Regions from separate parts of the Fusobacterium ulcerans genome, predicted to be linked through region 3. Evidence: riboswitches for the same ligand, from Rfam matches in the RefSeq annotation. Region 3 holds a riboswitch; each other region holds the start of a gene.
What was found. Region 3 has a riboswitch for cobalamin ahead of C4N20_RS15990 (sirohydrochlorin cobaltochelatase). Riboswitches for the same ligand answer to the same signal wherever they lie in the genome.
Positions count from the first base shown of each region.

Region 1: another riboswitch for cobalamin. It lies ahead of C4N20_RS00510 (TIM barrel protein); the one in region 3 lies ahead of C4N20_RS15990 (sirohydrochlorin cobaltochelatase).
Region 2: another riboswitch for cobalamin. It lies ahead of C4N20_RS15120 (cobyric acid synthase); the one in region 3 lies ahead of C4N20_RS15990 (sirohydrochlorin cobaltochelatase).

Region 1 covers NZ_CP028105.1:89,033-92,320, reverse strand. Annotated here, with positions in the region: gene C4N20_RS00515 (cobyric acid synthase) at 72-1,565, opposite strand; cobalamin riboswitch at 1,735-1,910, shown strand; gene C4N20_RS00510 (TIM barrel protein) at 1,976-2,944, shown strand; gene C4N20_RS00505 (TonB-dependent receptor family protein) at 2,960-3,288, shown strand, end outside.
Region 2 covers NZ_CP028105.1:3,268,910-3,272,197, forward strand. Annotated here, with positions in the region: gene C4N20_RS15120 (cobyric acid synthase) at 1-1,224, opposite strand, end outside; cobalamin riboswitch at 1,626-1,803, opposite strand; gene C4N20_RS15125 (ATP-dependent helicase) at 1,924-3,288, opposite strand, start outside.
Region 3 covers NZ_CP028105.1:3,439,265-3,442,552, forward strand. Annotated here, with positions in the region: gene C4N20_RS15980 (FecCD family ABC transporter permease) at 1-157, opposite strand, end outside; gene C4N20_RS15985 (ABC transporter substrate-binding protein) at 144-1,046, opposite strand; cobalamin riboswitch at 1,160-1,333, opposite strand; cobalamin riboswitch at 1,483-1,663, shown strand; gene C4N20_RS15990 (sirohydrochlorin cobaltochelatase) at 1,790-2,728, shown strand; gene C4N20_RS15995 (DUF4261 domain-containing protein) at 2,886-3,288, opposite strand, start outside.

The sequences.
Region 1 (3,288 bases), 190 kb from region 3:
TTTATTTCCCCCAGTTTTATTTTTTATCTAAGTTATACTACTAAAAAAAAACTCATATGTCAATAAAAAATTTATTTTAGAATGTTGTATATTGCATCTATATCTAAATTATTTCTAAGTAAATCAGCTAATTTATTATATTCATTTTCTTTGAATTCAGAAAAATTAAAAAGTTCTTCAACTGGTTTCAACCCTTTTTTCTTTCTGATGTTATTTAAAAATATTCTGGTGAATTTGCTGTTGTCAAAGATTCCATGGATGTATGTTCCAAAGGCATTATCTTTTGCAAGGACAGTGTAGTCGTTTTCCAAAGTAAGATTTTTTTCACTTCCATGTGTAATTCCCTGATGAATTTCATAACCTTTTATATGAAGCCCTTCACAATCAGCTAGTAGGTCACACTTAGAATCAGAAAGAGTTTTTTCTACCTGTTTTGTATATTTCATTTTTTCCATTGTAGTAACAGTATCCATTATTCCAAAACCTTCAGTTTTCTCGATGTCGCTTTCAATATGGTGAGGATCAAATATCTCTTTTCCCATCATTTGAAATCCACCGCATATACCTATTACAGTAGTTCCAGCAGAATATAGTTTTTTTATTTTATCAAAAATACCATTAGCTTTCAGCAGTTCAAGATCAGAAAGAGTATTTTTACTTCCTGGAAGAATAATTATATCCTCGTCTCCCAGCTGTTCAGGACTATATACATAATTCAGAGCTACATCAGGATATTGACTTAAAGCATCAAAGTCAGTGTAGTTAGACATTTTATTAGTTCTTATTACACTGATGTTTATATCTCTTTTTTCATTTGTGTTAGTAGTTAATTTTTTAGCCAGAACATCCTCTTCTTCAATATCCAGCTTTTCATATGGAACTACACCTAATACTTTTATATCTAACCCTTCATCTTTTAATTTCTTCTCAAACATCTCTATACCAGGTTTTAAAAGTTCCAGATCACCTCTAAATTTATTTATTATAACCCCTTTTATTCTCTTTCTGTCATTTTCATCAAGAAGAGCTATGTTTCCATAAAGAGAAGCAAAAACTCCTCCAGTCTCAATATTTCCTACTAGAACAACAGGAGCATCTACAAGTTCAGCCATTCCCATATTTACCAGATCCCATTCTCTAAGATTGATTTCAGCAGGACTTCCTCCTCCTTCTAACACTCCAATATCAAAATTATTTTCTATTATGTCATAATTTCTTTTTGCTATAACTTTCAATTCTTTAGAATTTGAAAAATAGTCTATAGCATTCATATTTGTATTTGGGATTCCTTCAATAATAATTTGAGAATTATTATCTGAGTTTGGTTTTAAGAGTATTGGATTCATAAAAACTCTAGGAAGTTCCATAGCAGCTTCAGCTTGTACTACCTGAGCTCTTCCCATTTCTAATCCGTCTATATCTACAAATGAGTTGAGAGCCATATTTTGAGATTTAAAAGGAGAAACTCTGTATCCGTCTTGGGCAAATATTCTGCATAATCCAGCAGTTATAATGCTCTTTCCAACAGAAGAACCAGTTCCTTGTATCATAATTTTTTTATGCATAATACACCTCTATTATTATTTTCTTTCAATTAGATGGTATCATAGTTTTGTGTATAATTTCAACAGCTAAAAAATATATAGATTCGAAATAAAACTTTTATTATTTGAATGTATATCTAAAATTATTGACAAAAATGTCTAAAAATTATATCATAAAGTTGATAAACAAACAGAAAAGTGAAAGTAAGGTGCTTGTTTAAGCTTAATAGAGGAAGATGGGTGCGAACCCCACACAGCGAAAGCTACTGTATAGAGGACGAAATCATGTATGCCACTGGGAAACTGGGAAGGTGTGAAAGTAGAAAGATTCTGAGTCAGGAGACTTACCAATAGATAAAAGTATATTTTAATATATTTATCCAGTAAGGTAGGCAGACTATTTTATTGGATTTTTTATTTGGAGGTTTTTGATGAGGAAAATTCTTAATATAACAGATTTTTATACTAATGAAGAAAATGAAAAAATGATGAAATATTATTGTGATAAGTATAATTTTAATGGCTTTGAGCTTATAAAATTCGACCTAGAAAAGGACAATGCTCCATTGAAAAAATTGATAAGAGGTTATCATATGAGATTTTTTCCAATGTGGCTGGATCTATATCAGGGAAAATATGAGATGCTCAAAGAAAAATTTAAAGAGAATCAGGAAATATTTTACTGGTGTGGTGGAACTACCAGAGAGGAATTAATTGAATACTATAAAAAAGAACTAGAAACAGCAGAAAAACTTGAAGCAGAATATGTTGTATTTCATGCTTGCTATGTAGATGATGAAGGAAGTTTAATATATGAATTTCAATATTCAGATAAAGAGGTTCTTCAAAATGTTGTTGAGTTAGTGAATGAAGTTTTTGGAGAGAAAAAATATAAGTTTAAACTTCTATTAGAAAATTTATGGTGGCCAGGACTTAGATTGACTTCAAAAGAAGAGATAGAATTTCTGGTTGAAAATATAAACTATAAAAATATTGGCTTCATGCTTGATACAGGGCATATGCTGAATAATGAACCTAAGCTTAGAACAGTTGATGAAGGAATAGAGTATATTGAGAAAAATATTGCTGAAATGGGAGAATTGAAAAAGTATATAAAGGGAGTTCATCTGAACTTTTCTCTTTCAGGAAAATATCTTACAGAAGCAGTAGAAAAGCATAAAAATTCAGAAGCTGAGAGAGAGAAAACTTTGAAAAATATATACAGTCATGTAAGCCAGATAGATCAACATCTTCCTTTTGAAGATGAAAGAATAATAGGAATATTAGAAAGCTTACCATTGGATTGGGTGGTATATGAATTTATATATTATGGCACTGATGATTTGGAAAAAAAGGTAAAACGTCAGGATAGGATATTAAAGAAATTAAATTTTAAATAAACTTTGGGAGGAGAAATGAAAAAAGCTTTAATGGTAGCAGCAATACTAACAGTGAGCACAACAATAATGGCAGAGGAAAATATCGCCAGTCGAAGATTAACTGAATCAGTTATTTCTACAGAGAATTTTGAAACAAGTGTGTTGGATACTGCTAAAAATGTAACTATTGTAACTCAGGAGGATATTCAAAATAAGGGAGCCAGCACAGTGGAAGAAGCTCTTAGAGGAGTTCCGGGGTTAGATATAAGATTAATGGATGGTTCTGATCCAGTATTTGATATGAGAGGTTCAGGAGCTACAGCAGGAAGCAATACTCTTGTACTTTTAGATGGAGTTCCTTTGAA
Region 2 (3,288 bases), 170 kb from region 3:
TTCATTTCCAGCAGTAACTCCCTGATGTATCTCATATCCTTTTATTTTTACTCCATCCAGTCCTGAAATGATTCCAGCGGTATTTTTAAGCTCTCCAGAATACTGAGTAGTATTTTTTTCTTTTTCCATTATAGTTTCCATATCCAATATACCAAGTCCCGGTATCTCTTTAATGTCACTTTCGATTCCATATGGATCTTTTACTTTCTCTCCAAGCATTTGGAATCCACCACAGATTCCTATTACTGCTGTTCCTTTTCTTGAAGCTTTTATGATTTCAACAGCTATTCCTCTGTCTTTCAAATCTTTCAAATCATCTATTGTATTTTTAGAACCAGGTATGACGATCATATCCTCATCTCCCAATTCATCTGCTGAAGTCACATAATTTATGCTTACATCTTCCTGTATGCTTAGAGCATCTATATCTGTAAAGTTAGAAATATGTTTTAGTTTTATAACTGAAACTTTTATTCCCTTAGTGTCTTTTGATTTTTTAAATTTATCTGTTAAGCTGTCTTCATCTTCTATATCTACATCACTATATGGAAGTACTCCTACTATTGGGACTCCTGTAAGTTCCTCCAGTTTTTTCAGTCCCGGTTTAAGTATCTCTACATCTCCCCTGAACTTATTTATTATTACACCTTTTACTCTGGCTCTCTCTTCTGGTGCCATAAGCATTATAGTTCCATATACAGAAGCAAATACTCCTCCTCTGTCTATATCTGCAACTAAAATTACTGGTGCATCTGCCATGGCAGCCATTCCCATATTAGCTATATCTTCCTCTTTGATATTGATTTCTACTGGACTTCCTGCCCCTTCTATTACACATATATCAAAGTTTTCTCTGATTTTATTATATGAGTTCATTATTTCTGGCTTCAAAGTAAGTTTGAACTTTCCATACTCCATTCCGCTCATATTTCCAATAGATTTTCCATTTACTATAACTTGTATTTTTCTTGCAGTTGTAGGCTTTAATAAAATTGGATTCATGTAGGCTCTTGGTTCTATTTTTCCAGCCATAGCCTGAACTACCTGAGCTCTTCCCATTTCATCTCCATCTTTTGTTATAAATGAATTTAATGCCATATTCTGTGATTTGAAAGGAGCTACACTATATCCATCATTATAGAAAATTCTGCATAATCCTGTTACAGTTATACTTTTTCCAGCTCCTGATGATGTTCCAACTACCATTAGATTTCTATGCTTCATACCTACTCCCTCATGAATATTTTTATACTAAAAAAAGGTGCCATAAATACAGAAATATAATTTTAGAGTTTTTCCAGTAGAAATATTTATTATTAATTTTGTTCATAAAACGTAAAGAAGATAAGGATTACAACAGTTCCACTGTTGCATCTCAGTAATTATGGCAGTTAAAATTAACTGCTTAATTACTGGAAACTCATTTCTCTCAAACATACTGTTTTCTACATTTTATTCACTTCATTAATTACACAAATCTTTCTAATTTCCAAATCTCTAAAACTTAATCTAGCTTCTTGGTCACCTTTATCATTTTTAATATATTATTTTCAAGCACTTTTTTCTCCTCCAAATTTAATACTGGAGAGAAGTATAGTAAATATACACTTCCCGTCCCCGCAGGATAGTTAAAAGTTTTTAAGGCAGGTCTCCTGACTCAGACTCATTCTACTAACAGCCCTTCCCGAAATATTTCAGTGGTTAATCTGCTTTCGTCATCTTCACAGTGGCGGGACCGTGTAAGTTTTTCACTTAGCTTCCCTTTTAATTGCACATATGCAAACCCTAAAAAATTTATTTTTCACACACCAATTATACAAATTATTAATACTTTAGTCAAGCTTTTTAAATGGCTAAATCAGCAGGAACTATGCAGAAAATAACTGTATCGAAAGATATTAATCTATTTTATTTATAAAGAGGTTACTTTAAAAAAGAAGATTTTTTATCAAAATATCCAACTTTCTCATAAAAATATTCTGGGTGCAAAAGATAGAGATAACTCTTACCTCTGCTGCAAGCTACATAAAATAATCTCTTCTCCTCTTCCAGATTTTTTTCTTCAATATTGCTGGGAAAAACGCCTTCCAAAAGTGTTGGTATAAATACCGCTTCCCATTCCAATCCCTTAGAGGCATGAACAGATAGAACAGAGACTTTATTTTTAGTTATTTTTCCTTCAACAGCTAAAATACCTCTTAGCTCTCTAATATATATTTCTAAGCTTTTCTTTTCTTTTACACTACTCTTTATTGTTTTTAATTTCTCTACCTCTTCATTAGTAAAAATGGTTTTTTCCTTAATTATTTCAAACATTAGTTTTTCACATTTATTTAATATTTCACTTAAAGGGTAATCTGATATTTTATCACTTATCCTTATTATTCGATTTAAAACTTTATTGTCTATATTCTTTCTTTTCATTATATTTAATACAGAATAGGAATAATTCCTTGGCAGTACCTTTACCAATTCCTCCAGTTTTAAAATGTCTTCCTTATCATTCCATACTTCCAATATTTTTAAGTAAATATCTACAGGACTTCCAAAAGAAATCTCACTGTTCTTCTGTAAATTAAAAGGTATATTTTTCTCCTTCATTATTTTTTCCAACTTATTGATTATATATTTATTGCGATAGAGAATTGCCATTTCTTCATAAGGGATTCCTTTTTCTTTTAGCTCTTCTATCTTTCTGCAAATATATTCCCCTTGCTTTTCTTCATTTAGAAAGCCGATAACATGAGGTTTTTCTCCCTTCTTCATAGTTCCTTTTACATTTTTATTGTATTTCAAAAGGAACTTTTTAGATATTTTATTTGTATACTCTATTATTTCATCACTGCTTCTATAGTTTTTTTCCAATTTTATCATCTGACTATTAGGAAAATCCTTTCCAAATCTAAGTATATTTTCAAAGTCTGCACCTCTGAATCCATATATACTTTGGTAGTCATCTCCCACTGCCATTATATTTCCATTTGTTCCAGCCAGCATTTTTAAAAATTCCCTTTGAACAGAATTAGTATCCTGATACTCATCTACTATGATATATTTATATTTTTCTCTTAATAACTCAAGAAAAACTTTATCTGTTTTTAATTTTCTCAATACTTTTTCTATTAAATCTTCAAAGTCATACATTTGAAACTCTTTTTTGAATCTCCTGTACTTTATTTTTAAAAATTCCAGCTCCTCCAAATAACCTTTCTCTTTTTCATTTAAAAATTCTGACATATCTTTTTTTCTGCTTCTTGCAGCTTCAAATATTTCAATTACTCTTTTTTC
Region 3 (3,288 bases):
CGTCATAACTTTTTATAAAAAGAGATTTCAGTATCTCTCCAGAAGTATAATTTACACTCCCAAATCTCACTGAAAATATTATTGAAAAACCTAGAATAACCAGAGCAGTAAAGATAAGAATTATCTTCCTCCCTCTCTTATCTTTATTCATAAACATATCTGTATAATTCCTCCAATGCGTCTATCGAATTTACCCCGGCACTCATTCTGAACAATGTAGGATCGATATCCAGTATTTTATTATTTTTATATGCCTTTGTGAGCTTCCATACAGGGTTGCTTGAAAATATCTCTTCAAATCCCTCTCCATTTTTAGTCTGACTTGTAGGAAGTCTCAATATTACATCAGGATTAGCTTTAATGAGCTGTTCCATGCTGAATGGTACTGATCTTTTCAAAAGTACACTGTTATCAATAGAAGTTACTACATTTTCACATCCTATCTTGTCCATAAGCCCTTGCAGAAAATGGTTTTTTCCAGTCATAAAAAAACTCTCTCCATTTCCATAAAGGATGGCTACTCTCTTCTTTTCTTTTCCCTTTAATTTTTCAGCCAGTATTTTTTCTCTCCTTTTCACATCATCAAGTATAGCCTTAGCTTCCTTGTCCTTATGAAAAGCTTTTCCCAATATCTCAATAGCCTTCATAGATTCATCATATGTATCTACTTTCATATAAAAACTAGGTATATTGAGATTGTCATATTTAGGCTTTAATGCTGGTTTAGAATAAATAGTAGAGATTACAAGATCTGTTCTCAGAGCTTTTACTCTTTCCAGATCAGGTATTCCAGATCTCCCTATTCTTGGCACCTCATCATATTTTTCAGGTATCTTTGTTGTAGAACTTGCCACTCCTACCAGATCAATATCCAGAGCTGCCAGAAATCTTGATATTATAGCCGAATCTGTAACTACAGCCTTTGGAAAATAATCCAGCTGCAAGTCCTCTTCTCCCTGATGTATAGAAAATTTCTCTTTTCCAAAAGATATATTTCCTATTACAAGTAGGAATACAGCAGTTAGAATAATATATACTTTTTTCATTATTTTCTCCTGTTATATAATTTTATCCAATAAAAAAACCCAGCACAAAGAAATACCAGGCTACATCAAAAGCTCTTTAAATTTCTATGTAGCATAACTTTCCTCGGAAGCTTGTACAATAATCTTTCTAAGCAGGTCTTCTGACTTATAGCTCGAACACAGCTCCCTCCTTCTCGGATATATCCAATGGTATTTGGAAGCTATTTGCTAAATTACAGCGGCCGGACCGTTTGAGATTTTCACTCAATTCCCTTTTAATTAAAAAAACTTAGAATAAACATCATATACAATATATTTTAATACTTTAATTTTATTACTTAACAGCTTCTTTGTCAATGAAGAATTATATAAATATCCTTTCACCCAAAAATTCTAAAGTGTATTTTTAATTTTGGGTATTGACATTTGAAAGAAAACATAGTATATTCATACTGAACAGAATAATTGAATTTGAGGTTCTATATTTTAGAATAATTGGGAAGTGAGGTTTAATCCCTCCGCGGTCCCGCCACTGTGATGCTGACGAAAGATATAACCACTGGATTATTTTTAATCTGGGAAGGGTATCTAGTAGGATGAAGCTAAGCCAGGAGACCTGCCTCAGATGTATTGCTGTGTAATATCATTGCGTGGACGAGAGATATTGACCTTTGTTATTTTTATTTAATCAAGGCATGTATCTCCTATCAACAGGAGATTTTTTTTATTAAAAAAATCCCTGCAAATTTATTAGGAGGATGATCATGGGAAAAATGAGAAATTTATTGGCTGGAGCTATGCTTCTAGCTGGAGGAACTGTTGCATTTGCACATTCAGAAGGAGGATACGTGGATAACAATTTTTTCAAAGGAATGCAGAAGGGTGACAAAGCAGCTGTACTTATGGTTCACTTTGGAACTACTTATGATGACACAAGAGCTTTAACTATTGATGCCATCAACAAAAAAGCTAAAGATGAATTCAAAAATGCTGATGTAAAAGAAGCTTACACTTCAAGAATAATTATGAGAAGACTAAAAGCTAAAGGAATTGAAAAACAAAATCCTACTGAAGTTATCAACGATCTGAAAGCTAAAGGGTATACTCATCTTTTAGTACAAGGTACTAACATTATGAATGGTGTAGAATCTAACAACCTAGCTGAAGAATTAAAAAAATATGAAAAAGATTTTAAAGATATAAGAATGGGAAATCCACTATTAACTGACCATGAAGATTATGAAAAAGTAGCAAAAGCTATTGCTAAAAAAATTGGACCTCTAAAAGCTAACCAAGGTGTAGTTTTAGTAGGACATGGAACTCATCACTTTGGTGGTTCTGCATATGCTATGATGGACTATGTATTTACTGCTGAAGGAATGGACACTTATGCTGTAGGTACAGTAGAAGGATACCCTGCATTCGATAATGTAGTTGCTAAATTAAAATCTAAAGGTGTTAAAGAGGTTATCTTAATGCCATTTATGTTTGTTGCTGGAGATCATGCTAATAATGATATAGCTGAAGACTGGAACAATGACCTTAAAGAAGCTGGATTCACAGTTTCTAAAATCATATTAGAAGGTTTAGGACAAAATCCTGATATTCAAAATATCTATATTGATCATGCTAAATTTGCTGCTCAACATAAACCTGAAGATATGCAGGCTAAAAAAGTTCAATATGCAAATGATAAAGACTAGGTAAAGACAACTTTACATATATTTAAACTTTAATTACAATTTAAACTTTCTGTGTGTTTAAAAATAGAGAAGAGATATTTGGCTTAGACTCCTGAATATCTCTTTTTAATTTGCCAATAAAAAAACTGACCTCACATTCCCGACCAGTTTGCTTATACTAATATGTTATTTTTAAAGATTTTCCGCTTACAAATATCCCAGAAGATACCTTAAAAGAAAATCCATTTTTTCCTATTTTATAGAAACTTCCCTTTTCAACATTGATATCATTTTTTATTATCTCACCAACTATTCTCAAAAGAAATTCAAATATTTCTTCACATTCTCTGAGAGAATTCAATATTTCCACCTCTTTCTTCTTAAAATGATTAAGTCCTAAAGTGTAAGCTGATATACCATTTTTATCACTGGCTATTCCTATATACACCCATAAAAGCACAGGAAGTTTTCCCAGTTTTAATTCTTTGGCTAAACATCTATAAGTTTCTTTTTCAATAATCATAGGACTCATATATACAGCAATAGCCTCATCTTCTACTAATATACTGCTTGCTATTTTA